Linked DNA regions of Thiosocius teredinicola. The protein of the gene in region 2 interacts with the protein of the main gene of each other region in a pairwise test. Links are inferred from orthologs where the notes say so. Each region holds a gene or a part of one and is shown on either strand. Other genes may lie near its edges. The genes, in order: ligA and leuS.

What was found.
Region 1: the proteins of leuS (region 2) and ligA interact in binary tests that used the Escherichia coli proteins (3 or more experiments, as listed by UniProt). The link is inferred for Thiosocius teredinicola from one-to-one orthologs.

Annotation. Positions count from the first base shown.
Region 1 is NZ_CP019936.1:3,305,675-3,311,720, forward strand. Bases 1,340-4,353 are described here. They hold ligA (NAD-dependent DNA ligase LigA), read right to left. Parts: upstream 3,954-4,353; coding sequence 1,725-3,953; downstream 1,340-1,724. Other genes in these bases: B1781_RS15700 (amino acid ABC transporter substrate-binding protein), read right to left, coding at 1,340-1,469; zipA (cell division protein ZipA), read right to left, coding at 3,950-4,353. Outside these bases: B1781_RS15695 (amino acid ABC transporter permease), read right to left, coding at 1-362; more of B1781_RS15700, read right to left, coding at 447-1,339; more of zipA, read right to left, coding at 4,354-4,981; chromosome segregation protein SMC, read right to left, coding at 5,042-6,046. UniProt on the Escherichia coli protein: DNA ligase that catalyzes the formation of phosphodiester linkages between 5'-phosphoryl and 3'-hydroxyl groups in double-stranded DNA using NAD as a coenzyme and as the energy source for the reaction.
Region 2 is NZ_CP019936.1:231,268-237,416, forward strand. The notes cover bases 1,027-4,143. They hold leuS (leucine--tRNA ligase), read right to left. Parts: upstream 3,826-4,143; coding sequence 1,228-3,825; downstream 1,027-1,227. Other genes in these bases: B1781_RS01050 (LPS-assembly lipoprotein LptE), read right to left, coding at 1,027-1,216; B1781_RS01060 (hypothetical protein), read left to right, coding at 4,076-4,143. Also shown: holA (DNA polymerase III subunit delta), read right to left, coding at 1-713; more of B1781_RS01050, read right to left, coding at 716-1,026; more of B1781_RS01060, read left to right, coding at 4,144-4,522; B1781_RS01065 (zinc ribbon-containing protein), read left to right, coding at 4,610-5,143; B1781_RS01070 (fused MFS/spermidine synthase), read right to left, coding at 5,156-5,917; mgtE (magnesium transporter), read right to left, coding at 5,914-6,149.

The DNA.
Region 1 (6,046 bases), 3.1 Mb from region 2 along the record:
AGCCAGTTATGCGACAGACGCGCCACACCGATAAAAAAGCCGAGCAGCGTCGCGAAAAAGATACCGAGACCGGCTACCAACAAGGTATTCAGCAGACCGACGACAAACGTTCGGCCGTAGGTGTAGGTCTCGTCGTACGGGATCAGGCTCTGCAGGATGCCGAAACCTGCCTCGTTCGACAGAAAATCGAAGCCTGTGGTAATGCCACGCTGCTGCATGTTCTGCAGCGTGTTGCTGAGCAGGTAGTGGCCGAAGGCGATGAGGGCAACGACCAGAATGATCTGAAACAGGGTGGCGCGGAAAACCGGATGTCGCCACAACGGCACCTTGGAAGAAGACTGCGACAGATTCTCTGACGGCATATTGTTATTCTGATTTGTGGGTAGTGCTGCCCATCCCTGCGATTGTGTTCGCAGGGATGGGCATTAGCTACACCTGGGACGGCTTCAGCGAATCGGCGGCGCGTACTGAATGCCGCCTTTGCTCCACAGCGCGTTCAGGCCACGCGAGATACCCAGCGGACTGCCCTTGCCGACATTGCGCTCGAACACCTCGTCGTAGTTACCGACCAACTTGATGATGTTATAGCCCCACTCATCCGGCAGGCCCATCCATTCGCCCTTGACGCCTTCGAGGCCCAGCAGGCGGCGGATGTTCGGGTCGGTGCTGCTGCCCTTCATCTCGTCGACGTTCTGCGAGGACACGCCGAGTTCTTCGGCGTTGACCATGGCGAACAGCGACCACTTGACGATATTGAACCACTCGTCGTCGCCTTGACGCACGACCGGGCCCAGCGGCTCTTTGGAGATGACTTCGGGCAACACAATCGCGCTCTCCGGGTTGCCCAGCTTGATGCGCAACGCATACAGCTGAGACTGGTCCGAGGTCAGCGCATCACAACGCCCGGCTTCGAAGGCCTTGATCGTTTGATCCGAGGTGTCGAAGGTGATCGGCGTGTAGTTCATCTTGTTGGTACGGAAGTAATCCGCAAGGTTCAGCTCGGTGGTGGTGCCGGCCTGGATACAGAATGAAGCGCCATCCATCTCCAGCGCACTCTTGACGCCGAGGTTCTTGTTTACCAGGAAGCCCTGACCGTCGTAGTAGTTGACGCCGGTGAAGTTGAGACCGAGCGACGTATCACGGGTATAGGTCCAGGTCGTGTTGCGCGGCAGCATGTCGATTTCGCCGGACTGCAGCGCAGTGAAGCGTTCCTTGGCGGTCAGCGGACTGTACTTGACCTTATCGGCATCGCCGAAGATCGCAGCCGAGACGGCGCGGCACATGTCGACGTCGATGCCGGTGAACTTGCCTTTGTCATCGGCGCTCGAAAAACCGGGCAGACCCGTGCTTACGCCGCACTGCACAAATCCTTTCTTCTTCACGGCATCCAGGGTCGCGCCTGCGTTCGCAGCAGTCGACATCGACAACGCGGCCGCCACGCCCAGAACGACAGTTAACTTTGCTTTCATGATGGTGGGTCTCCTCCCGTGTGCATCGAAATTCTTCGAGATTATTTGTTTATTCAACGACCGTGCCAAGACTGCCGTGGGTGCTGCTACTCGCATTTTCAGCACCGTTCGAGTGTGTCGCGCCCGGATGCGGGCGTCAAGGCAATACCGGGAATGGGGACATGGCGCCTGTCACCGGTGCGTCGCCGCATACGACGGCGACATGCTGGTGCAAGGCGATTCGATCGCGCCCCAGGACGGGGCCGGCAGAAGGCGCTATTTCAGGCTGTCGAGCAGTTTGCCCAGGCCCGTTTCATCGAGTACGGCAACCCCGAGATCCTGGGCCTTGGTGAGTTTCGAACCGGCCGCTTCACCGGCGACAACATAATCGGTTTTCTTGGACACGCTGCCCGAGACCTTGGCGCCGAGCGCGATCAGTCGGGCTTTTACCGCGTCGCGCGGCTCCGACAGGGTGCCGGTAAGCACGAACGTCTTGCCGTTCAGCGGCTGATCCTGTGCCTCGGCAACCTCGATCGCAGGCCAGTGAATGCCCTGCTTTACCAGCCGATCGATGACCTCACGGTTGTGCGATTGCTTGAAGAAGGTCACCAGCTTTTCGGCCAACACGTCACCAACGCCTTCGATCTTGACCGACGGGGTGTTGGCCAGCGCATCGGCATCGGCTTGCAACACGTCACCGACCGACTCGAAGCGCTCGGCGAGCAACAGGGCATGCGTATGGGTAAACCATTTCAGACCCGGCAGCGGCACGATCACCTCCGCGATGGGCGTCTTGCGATCGGCATGCTCTTCGAGCACCTCGCGCAGACGTTTGGCCTGACTCTGCTTGAGCTCGACCAGGTCCGTCAGACGCAGTGACATCACGGCGTCGAGCGTACCCAGCGCGTTGGCGATGTTGGCCGCCATGGTCTCGCCGATGCCGAGAATTCCGAGCGCGAACAGAAAGCGCGGCAGGGTCGTCTCGCGCGATTTGGCCAAGGCGTCGATCAGGTTCTGCGCCGATTTCTCGGCCATGCGATCCAGGCCGGCGAACTGCTCAACGCTCAGCTCGTACAGATCGGCAAGATCATCGACCATCTCACGGTCGACAAGCTGTTCGACCAGCTTGTCGCCCAATCCCTCGATGTCCATCGCGCGGCGTGAGGCGAAGTGCTTGATCGCCTCTTTGCGCTGCGCAGCGCAGTACAGACCACCGCTGCAGCGCGCGACGGCCTCACCTTCCGGTTTGATGACATCCGAGCCGCACACCGGGCAATGCGTCGGCATCATGACCGGCTTGGTTTTGTGCGGCCGCCTGTCCAGAACAACACTGACAACCTCGGGAATGACATCGCCGGCGCGGCGTACGAAAACGGTATCGCCCACCCGTACATCCTTGCGTGCGATCTCATCCATGTTGTGCAGCGTGGCATTGCTGACGGTCGCGCCGCCGACGAAGACCGGTGTCAGACGGGCGACCGGCGTGACGGCACCGGTCCGCCCGACCTGGAACTCGACCGCCTCGACAACGGTGATCTCTTCCTGAGCGGGAAACTTGTAGGCGATCGCCCAGCGCGGCGCGCGCGACACATAGCCCAGCGCCTGCTGATCGGCGACACGGTCGACCTTGAAAACCACGCCATCGATATCGTAGGCCAGCGCATCGCGGCGCTCAGCAATATCCGTGTAGTAAGCCGTACATGCTTCGAGCCCGACCATCACTTTCAGCTCCGGCGAGATCGGCAGGCCCCAGCCTTCGAGCAACGCCATGTTGCCGCTGTGGGTGTCGCCCATGTCATGGCCCTCGACCTCGCCAAGCCCATAGCAGAACATCGCCAACGGTCGACTCGCGGTGATCTTGGAGTCCAGTTGTCGCAGGCTGCCGGCGGCGGCATTGCGCGGATTGGCAAATTCCTTATCGCCCTGCGCACGCTGGCGTGCATTGAGCTTGGCGAAACCGGCCTTGGGCATGAAGATCTCGCCACGCACCTCGAGTACCGGCGGCCAACCCTTTCCCTTCAAGCGCAGTGGCACCGATTTGATCGTCTTGACGTTCTGCGTGACGTTTTCGCCGCGCGTGCCGTCACCACGCGTTGCTGCCTGCACCAGCACACCGTCTTCGTAGCGGATACTGATGGCCAGGCCGTCGAGCTTGGGCTCGGCGGCATAGCCCACCTCGCCATCGAGCTTCAGTCGTTCGCGCACCCGTCGGTCAAAGTCGGCCATCGATTCGGCCGACAGGGCGTTGTCTAGCGACAACATCGGCAGTCGATGTTTGACCTCTTCGAAGGCGGAAAGCGGCGCACCTCCGACGCGTTGGGTCGGCGAATCGAGGGTGATCAGGTCGGGATGCTGGCGCTCGAGTTCCTGCAACGCGCGGAATACCCGATCGTATTCGGCGTCCGGCACTTCCGGGTCATCCAGCACATAGTATCGATGGTTGTAGCGTTCGATCAGTTCGCGCAGGGAGGTGATCTCGGCCTGCGGCGATGGCTTTTTGCTCAATGCCGGCTCCGCGCCAGTTTTATCTTTCGACGATGCTCAATGATCGATTCGCGGGTGTGTTCCTGCATCTGACGGGTCAGCTTGTTGTGCCGCTCGTCCTGCAATTCACCTTGCATCAACGCGGCCAGACTGTTGGCCGTCGCCAGCATGGCCTCGTAGATCTCGACGCCGTCGCGCACGCCGGGCAACTGGGTGAACATCGACAGGCCGGGCGTGCTGAAATTCGCCATGTCGTCGGCCGGGAAGGTACCCGGCTCGACCATGCTCGCCATGCTGAACATGACACGGTCGCTGTTGCCGTCGTACCGATGGTAGATCGACATATCTCCGATCTGCATGCCGTTCTGCTGGCATGCGCGTTCGATGGCGCTGCCACTGAAACTACCGTTCTTGGCCTTCAGGTTGATTACGACAATCTTGCGTTCGACCTCATCGGCCAGCGCCGGGTCGGTGTGCAGGTAGTCGTTGTCGCCATGTGCATCGAAGTTCAGATCCATCGAGAATTGCGGATCATCGTTGCGCGACGCAGACCAGTCACCCACATCGACCGGATCGGGATCGAGTGTCGACGCCGCACGTTTGTTCGGGTTGCGCGGCGCGGCTTTCGGCTTTTCGGGTTCGGCCTGAGTTGCCGGTTTTTGTTGCGGCTCGGGTTGCGGCTGCGCTGCGGTTTGCGGCCGGCTCTCATTGCCCAACGGCATCTCGGCCTGCGCCAACCGCGATATCACGGTTTCCGGTTCGTCCTTGGCGGACGCCACGGGTGGCTGCTGTTTGGGTTTGAGGCCAAGCACCTCGTCGGGATCGTCGTCGTAGTCGCTGTAGTCGTCGACGTCGTCATCATCCAGCGTCGGTTCGGCACGCGATCCCCGGGCGGATTCTTCCCCACCCTGGTAATCGTCGCCGCGAGCAACGTCGCGCGCCATGCGTTTGTGCGGCATGGCGTGCTTGTAGCGATCCCAAAGATAGATGCCCACCACCAGCAGGACACCGAAGACGATAAGTATGAGTCTAACGAGATCTGGATCCATCGCTATTTGCCGTCGAACAACTCCAATCGACCGAATGTCGGATTCGGCCGGTACGCACCCTTAAACCGCGGCAAGCGCCGCCGCTTCTTCCACATCGACTGAGACCAATCGCGACACGCCGGGTTCATGCATCGTAACCCCGCTGAGTTGATTGGCGATCTCCATCGTGACCTTGTTATGGGTGATGAATATGAACTGTACGTGCTCGGACATTTCCTTGACCAGCGACGAGTAACGACCGACGTTGGCGTCATCCAGCGGCGCATCAACCTCGTCGAGCATACAGAACGGTGCCGGATTCAGGCGGAAGATCGCGAACACCAGTGCCACCGCGGTCAATGCCTTCTCACCGCCGGACAACAGGTGAATGCTGCTGTTGCGCTTGCCGGGCGGGCGGGCCATAACGGTCACGCCGGTGTCGAGCAGGTCTTCGCCGGTCAGTTCCAGGTAGGCATGACCGCCACCGAACAGTTTCGGAAACAGCTCTTTGAACCCGCTGTCGACACGGTCGAAGGTTTCTTTGAAACGCGTGCGCGTCTCGCGGTCGATTTTGCGAATCGCCTCTTCGAGCGTCGCCAGCGATTTACTGACGTCTTCGTGCTGGCTGTCGAGATAGGCCATACGCTCGCTCTGTTCCTTGAACTCGTCGATCGCCGCCAGGTTGATCGGCCCGAGCCGCTGGATGCGATTCGCCAGTTCTTCAGCGCGTTGCTGCCAGGCCTGCACGCTCGCCTCTTCGGCCATCTCTTCGTGCAGCTGGGCACGCTCAAAGCCGGTCTCAGCGAGCTGCTCTTCGAGCGTTTTGCTGCGTACCATTATCTCTTGGCGTGCCATGCGGGCCTGATCGAGGCGTGAGCGCTCGTCCTGCACGCGCTGCTCGACCTGGTGACGTGATTGATCGTGTTCGCGCAGCTGATGGTCGATCGCTTCCAGATGCTTGCGCGCCTCGGTCAGTTGCGTCTCGACGCCTGAACGTTCCTGCAACTGGCTCTCGAGTTTCGCCTGTTGTTCGCCGATCGGCGCCTTGCTGGAGTCGAGGCTGGTCTCGAGATCGCCGCAACGCTG
Region 2 (6,149 bases):
TCGGCGCGCAAGCCGTCGAGGATGTGAACACAGCGTTCGCCTTCTCCGCGCAACGCGCTGTCCACCAATTCGAATACGTCATACCGCGCGCTGTCGGCGACGGCGGCCATCAGTTGGTCGGCATCGAGTTGGCCTTTGCCGTGTAACAGCAGCAGTTTTTCGATCTCTTGGCGCGCGGCCAGCAGATTGCCTTCGACCCGGTCGGCCAGCAGGCGGATAGCGTCGGGCGTGGCGTCGATACCGATAGAGCGTAGGCGTTGTTCAACCCAGGCCGGCAGGCGCGACGGTTCGATCGGCCAAACCTGCACCACGCCGCCAAGCGCGTCCAGCGCCTTGAACCATTTGCTGTTCTGCTGCTGTCTGTCGATCTTCGGCAGGCTGACCAGAAGCAAGGTGTCGGGCGGCGGGTTATCGCAGTAGGTTGCCAGCGCCTTGCTGCCCTCGGCGCCGGGCTTCCCGGAGGGAATGCGCAAATCGATGATCTTTTTGTCGGCGAACAACGAGAATGCCGCCGCTTCAGCAAGTAGTTGCTGCCAGTCGAAGCCGGTGCCGACCTCCAGCACCTCGCGCGTCGAATAGCCGCCGTCGCGTGCCGCCGCACGGATCGCATCGCAACTCTCGCCATGCTGCAAAGGTTCGTCGCCGCTGACGACGTAGACCGGCAACAGCTCGCGTTGCAAAGCCCCTGCGAGTTTGTCGGCGTACAGACGCAACGTCAGCTCTGGGCTGCGAGCCGTCCGAGCATGCGTTCGACCAGTTCACGCAGCATGTCTTCGCGCAATAATTCGCCTTCGCGTTCCGAGCCCAATATGGCATCTTGCGGATTGAACTGAATGCGTACCACGCGGATCAGCTGCGGCGGAACGCGTTCCCCGCCATCAGGATTACGCAGCGAGAAACGCACGGTTTCTTCCATCTCGTATTCGACGACCTTGTTGCGGCTGTTCAGCGATAACACGCGTCGGTCGCGCTTCCACCTGATGATTCGCAGCGTGGTCTGGCTGCTTTGCGCATCCGGCGCGATGGCAACACCGGCGATGTCCAGCTGCTTTTTCAGTTCGCGGTAGATATCCGAATAGGGTTGAACACCGGCGATGTATATCGGACCGGGAATGCCATCGATCGGATGTGCCTGACCCCGAGGCTGAAAGCCACAGCCGGTCAGAAGAAAGCTTGCTGCCAACAGCAAGGCTGTTATGCGGAGGACGAGTGTCATGCGCGATATCTTCAGTTAGCGACGATATTGATGAGTTTGTTGGGCACCACGATCACCTTGCGAATCGTCAGCCCGTCGATGAAGCGCTGTACATTGGGGTTGTCGACGGCCGCCTTCTCGACGGCTGCTTTGTCGGCATCGGCGCTTACCTCGACCTTGCCGCGCATCTTACCGTTTACCTGCACGACATACTCGGTCGTGGCGGAGACCAACGCGGATTCATCGACCTGTGGCCAGGACGAGCACTGGATGTCATCGCCGAATTCGAGCGTCTGCCACAGGAAATGCGTGATGTGTGGTGCTATCGGGGCAAGCAGGCGAAGCGTGATGCTCATGCCTTCACGCAGCAACGCGGTTGCGTCGCGACTGTCGTCCAGTTTGTTCAATGCGTTGACGATAGTCATGCAGCCGGAGACGACTGTGTTGTACTGCTGTCGCTCATAGTCGAACAGCGCCTTTTGCAGGGCGCTGTGAATTTCGCGTCGGGCGTCTGCACAGGCAGTCGGGTTGCCGGCATCGTCGACCGTCGTCGCCGCCAGGCGGGCGCCCAGTGTCCACAGTCGTTTGAGGAACCGGTGGGCGCCTTCAACGCCTTCGTCCGACCATTCCAACGACTGGTCGGGTGGGGCGGTAAACATGGTGTACAGCCGCACCGTGTCGGCACCGTAGCGATCGATCAGCAGCTGTGGGTCGACGCCATTGTTCTTGGATTTGGACATCTTCTCGATGCCGCCAGGTGTTACCGCCTGGCCGTCGGACTTCAAGACAGCGCGAGTTGTCCGGCCCTTTTCATCGCGGTCGACCTCGACATCTGCCGGATTGAACCACTCTTTGGAGCCATCCGGGTTCTCGCGATAGTAGGTTTCGGCGACCACCATGCCCTGGGTGAGCAGACGGGTAAACGGCTCGTCGGGGAACGGCTTGTCGTCCAAGGTGTCGAGCCCGCTGCCGGCCCGGGTGACCACGGTGTCCGGTGTGTCGCGCATCAGCTTGTTGAAGAAGCGCGCGTACAATAGGTGCAGAATCGCGTGCTCGATGCCGCCGACGTATTGATCCACCGGCAGCCAGTACTTGGCGCGCTCGTCCAGCATCGACTGGTCGGCGTCGGGGCAACAATAGCGGGCGTAATACCAGCTGGATTCGAAGAAGGTATCGAAGGTATCGGTCTCGCGCTGCTCGCCGTCGCCCAGATCGTAGAACTCGGGCATACGTTTGAGCGGCGATCCGGATCCGTCGACCAGCACGTCTTCGGGCAGTCGTACCGGAAACTCGGCCGCGGGTTCGACCGCGCCATCGGCCTTGTGCACGATCGGTATCGGGCAGCCCCAATAGCGCTGACGCGAAACACCCCAATCGCGCAGCCGGAAGTTCACCTTGCGGCTACCTTTGTGGTGTTGCTCGAGCCAGGCGGCGATGGCGTCAAAGGCGGCGGCCGAGGTCAGGCCGTTGAACGGCTCCGAGTTGGCCAGCACGCCTTTTTCGACGAACGCTGCATCGTCGATGCTGCAATCGTGACCGTCGGCGGTGAATATCACCTGCTTCTTTGCAATGCCGTATTTCTCGGCGAACTCCCAGTCGCGCTGGTCGTGCGCCGGAACCGCCATGACGGCGCCGGTGCCATAGGTCATCAACACGAAGTTCGCAGCAAACACCGGCACGGGCTCGCCGCTGACCGGATGGGTCGCCATGATGCCGAGCGGCATACCCTTCTTTTCCATCGTCTCGAGCTCGGCCTCGCTGACGCCGCCCTGGCGGCATTCATCGATGAAGGCACGTAACTCGGGGTTGGCTTCGGCGGCTTCGAGCGCCAACGGGTGCTCGGCGGCAACGGCGACGTAGGTGACACCCATGAGCGTATCGGGACGGGTGGTGTAGATGGCCAGTGAGTCGTCGCGTTCCTCGATGCCGAACTGCATCTCGATGCCGACCGAACGGCCGATCCAATTGCGCTGCATCGTGACGACCTGTTCGGGCCAGCCGGGCAGTTTGTCGAGATCGTCCAGCAGTTCCTGCGCGTAGTCGGTGATGCGGATGAACCATTGCTCGATGTCGCGTTTCTCGACCGGGGCGCCCGAACGCCAACCTTTGCCGTCGATAACCTGTTCATTGGCCAGCACCGTCTGGTCGACCGGATCCCAGTTGACCGTGGCGGTCTTGCGGTAGGCCAGACCTTTTTCGACCAGGCGTGTGAACAGCCACTGTTCCCAGCGGTAGTAGTCTGGGCTGCAGGTCGCCAGTTCGCGGTCCCAGTCGTAACCGAAGCCGAGGCGCTGCAACTGGCCTTTCATGTACTCGATGTTGGCGTAGGTCCACTCGGCCGGCGGTTTGCCGCGCTTGATAGCGGCATTCTCGGCCGGAAGACCAAAGGCGTCCCATCCCATCGGTTGCAGCACGTTCTTGCCCTGCATCCGTTGGTAGCGCGATATCACGTCACCGATCGTGTAGTTGCGAACGTGTCCCATGTGCAGTTTGCCGCTCGGATACGGGAACATCGACAGGCAATAGAATTTCTCCCGGTCAAGGTCCTCGGATGCCTTGAACGAGGCGTTGTCCTGCCAATATTGCTGAGCGGCGTTCTCGATCTGTTCTGGTTTGTACTGCGGGTCCATGGTGGTCTGGTCAAGGGGAAGGCAATCGGGGAAGCATACCGCAGCCGCCGCTATGGCGCGATCTGGCCGATGTCACAACAATGCGCTGCGTGCTGGCTATGCTTAGACACAAGAGCGGTATTTGCGCTGGATTAAAAACTCCGCAATTCGCAATTGTCAGCGAGAGGTGTTTTTATCCATAGTACTTTCAGGGCTTTTTCCCGTTTATTCCCACCCCACCACCACCCGGCGGATGCAAGGAGATGACACCATGGTTAGTTATCAGCAGTTGCACCAGCAAAATCATAAGATCACGGAACTGACGAATATCCTGCAGCACCTTCTCGGCGATCGCTCGTTGTGCGATTCCGATGTGACTTGTGACCTGTTCTTCAACTATGTCAACGCGGTCAAAGAACATATGGCCGTTACCGACAGCGCGATGTATTCGAAGTTGCTCGGTGCCGGCGACCAGAGGATGAGCAATCTGGCCAATCGTTTTATGGGCGGCTCGCGCGAGATCAACCGGATCTTCTCGGCCTACCTCAAGCGTTGGTGCAAGATGCGCAGCAAGCGTCTGGTCATCAAAGAGTACGAAGCCTTCATGCGCGACACCCAGGAGATGTTCGACATGGTGCTTGAACGGATTCAGGACGAAACCGAGCACCTGTATCCCGCGGTGCGCGACGTGACCGGCGACATGCGCGAGGTCGCATAGTCCGGTTTTTGGCGTAACGCCACCCCGCCAGTTCTCCTCGGGCGAGTTAGAATCTAGTTAGATCAACAAGCCCGAGGAGTAGCGATCATGAGCGACAAGCAAAGAGATGCCGTCGACCGAATGGTCGATGCGTATGAGGCGATGCTCGCGCGCGTTCACGAGGCCGCCGACACGGCAGAAAAGAAGACCGTGCCCTGGTTGCGCGAAGCGCTGTCGAGTGCACGTGACAAGGCCGTCGAGCTCGAAGAGCTCACTCGCGAAGAGGCGGAAAAGGTATCCAATTATGTCGAGCGCGACCTCCACGAGGCAGCGAGCTTCATCGCGGATACTGGTCAGGGCCTACGCGACTGGCTGCGTTTCGACTGGCAGCTGATGCAGAGTCGGATGCTCGACATGTTTGCCGGTATGGCGGATCAAACCAGTGCCGCTTTGAAAGGCTTTGCCGAGCAGGCGCGCCAGGCGAGCGTCTATCGCACCGGTGAAATCACCGCCCCGGGGGTGCTTCAATGCACCCAGTGCGGCGAACAGCTGCATTTTGAAAAGACCGGGCATATCCCGCCATGCCCGAAATGCAAGGCAACCACGTTTCAACGACAGCCGGCCGAGCCCGAATCGTCATAGTCTCAGCGCGGCTCAAGCCGAGGGGTCGGTCAATCGGGTTATACGATTGGCCAGCGTGGCAAAGTCGATACCCCAACGCTGCCCGTGCCGGACAAGGTCGCCCGTGCTGGGCGTCGCGGGCTGCCTGCCGGCGAACGCCAAAACCAGCAGGTTGTCGTGATTCGGATTGCTCAACAGCAGAACGTTGGCACCGAATACCTGGCGTACGCGGTACAGCGATTCACTGATCTTCTTCTCGTCGTCCATGATCAGGTTGAGCGTCAGCGTGCCGGTTGCCGTCAGGTGCGAGCGACAGCCGTTGAGAAAATCGAACTCGGTGGTCCAGTTGGGCGTGGTCTGGTTTTCCTCGAGGTCGACCAGGATGTAGTCATACCGTGCATCCGAGTGCACCAGGTGCTCGCGCACATCTTCGATCAACAACCGCCAGCGGCTGGTGGCGGGCGGAAAGTCGAAGTACTCGCGCGCCAGGCGCGCCACCGTGGGCGACAGTTCGATGGCGTCGCCCGCGACCTCCGGCGCGCGCGCATGAAACCAACGCGCAATCGCCCCGCCGCCGCAACCGGCGAGCATGGCCCGTTGCATCGGTTGGCCGAACATAAGGTGGGCGAGCATGGATTGGTTGACCGGATTCGGCAGTACCGCCGGGTCGTGGATGTGGATCTCCGACTGCAGAATAATGTCGTCGAACCACAGGCTGCGGCGATCGCCTTCTTCCCAGATCTCGAGGTGGGTGTCTGCATTTTCCTCACGGTAGATGCAGCGGGCCGATGTCATAACAGAAACAGCGACGCCAGCCCGAGGAATGACAGGAAGCCGACGACGTCGGTCACCGTGGTCAGCAACACCGAGCCGGCCAGCGCCGGATCGATCCCCACTTTCTCCAGCAGGAGGGGTAACAGTGAGCCGGTAACGGCCGCGAACAGTAGGTTGATCGTGATCGCGACGCCGATCAGAACGGCGATTTCGCTGTTCTGAAACCAAACCCCTGCAATCACCGCGACCACCA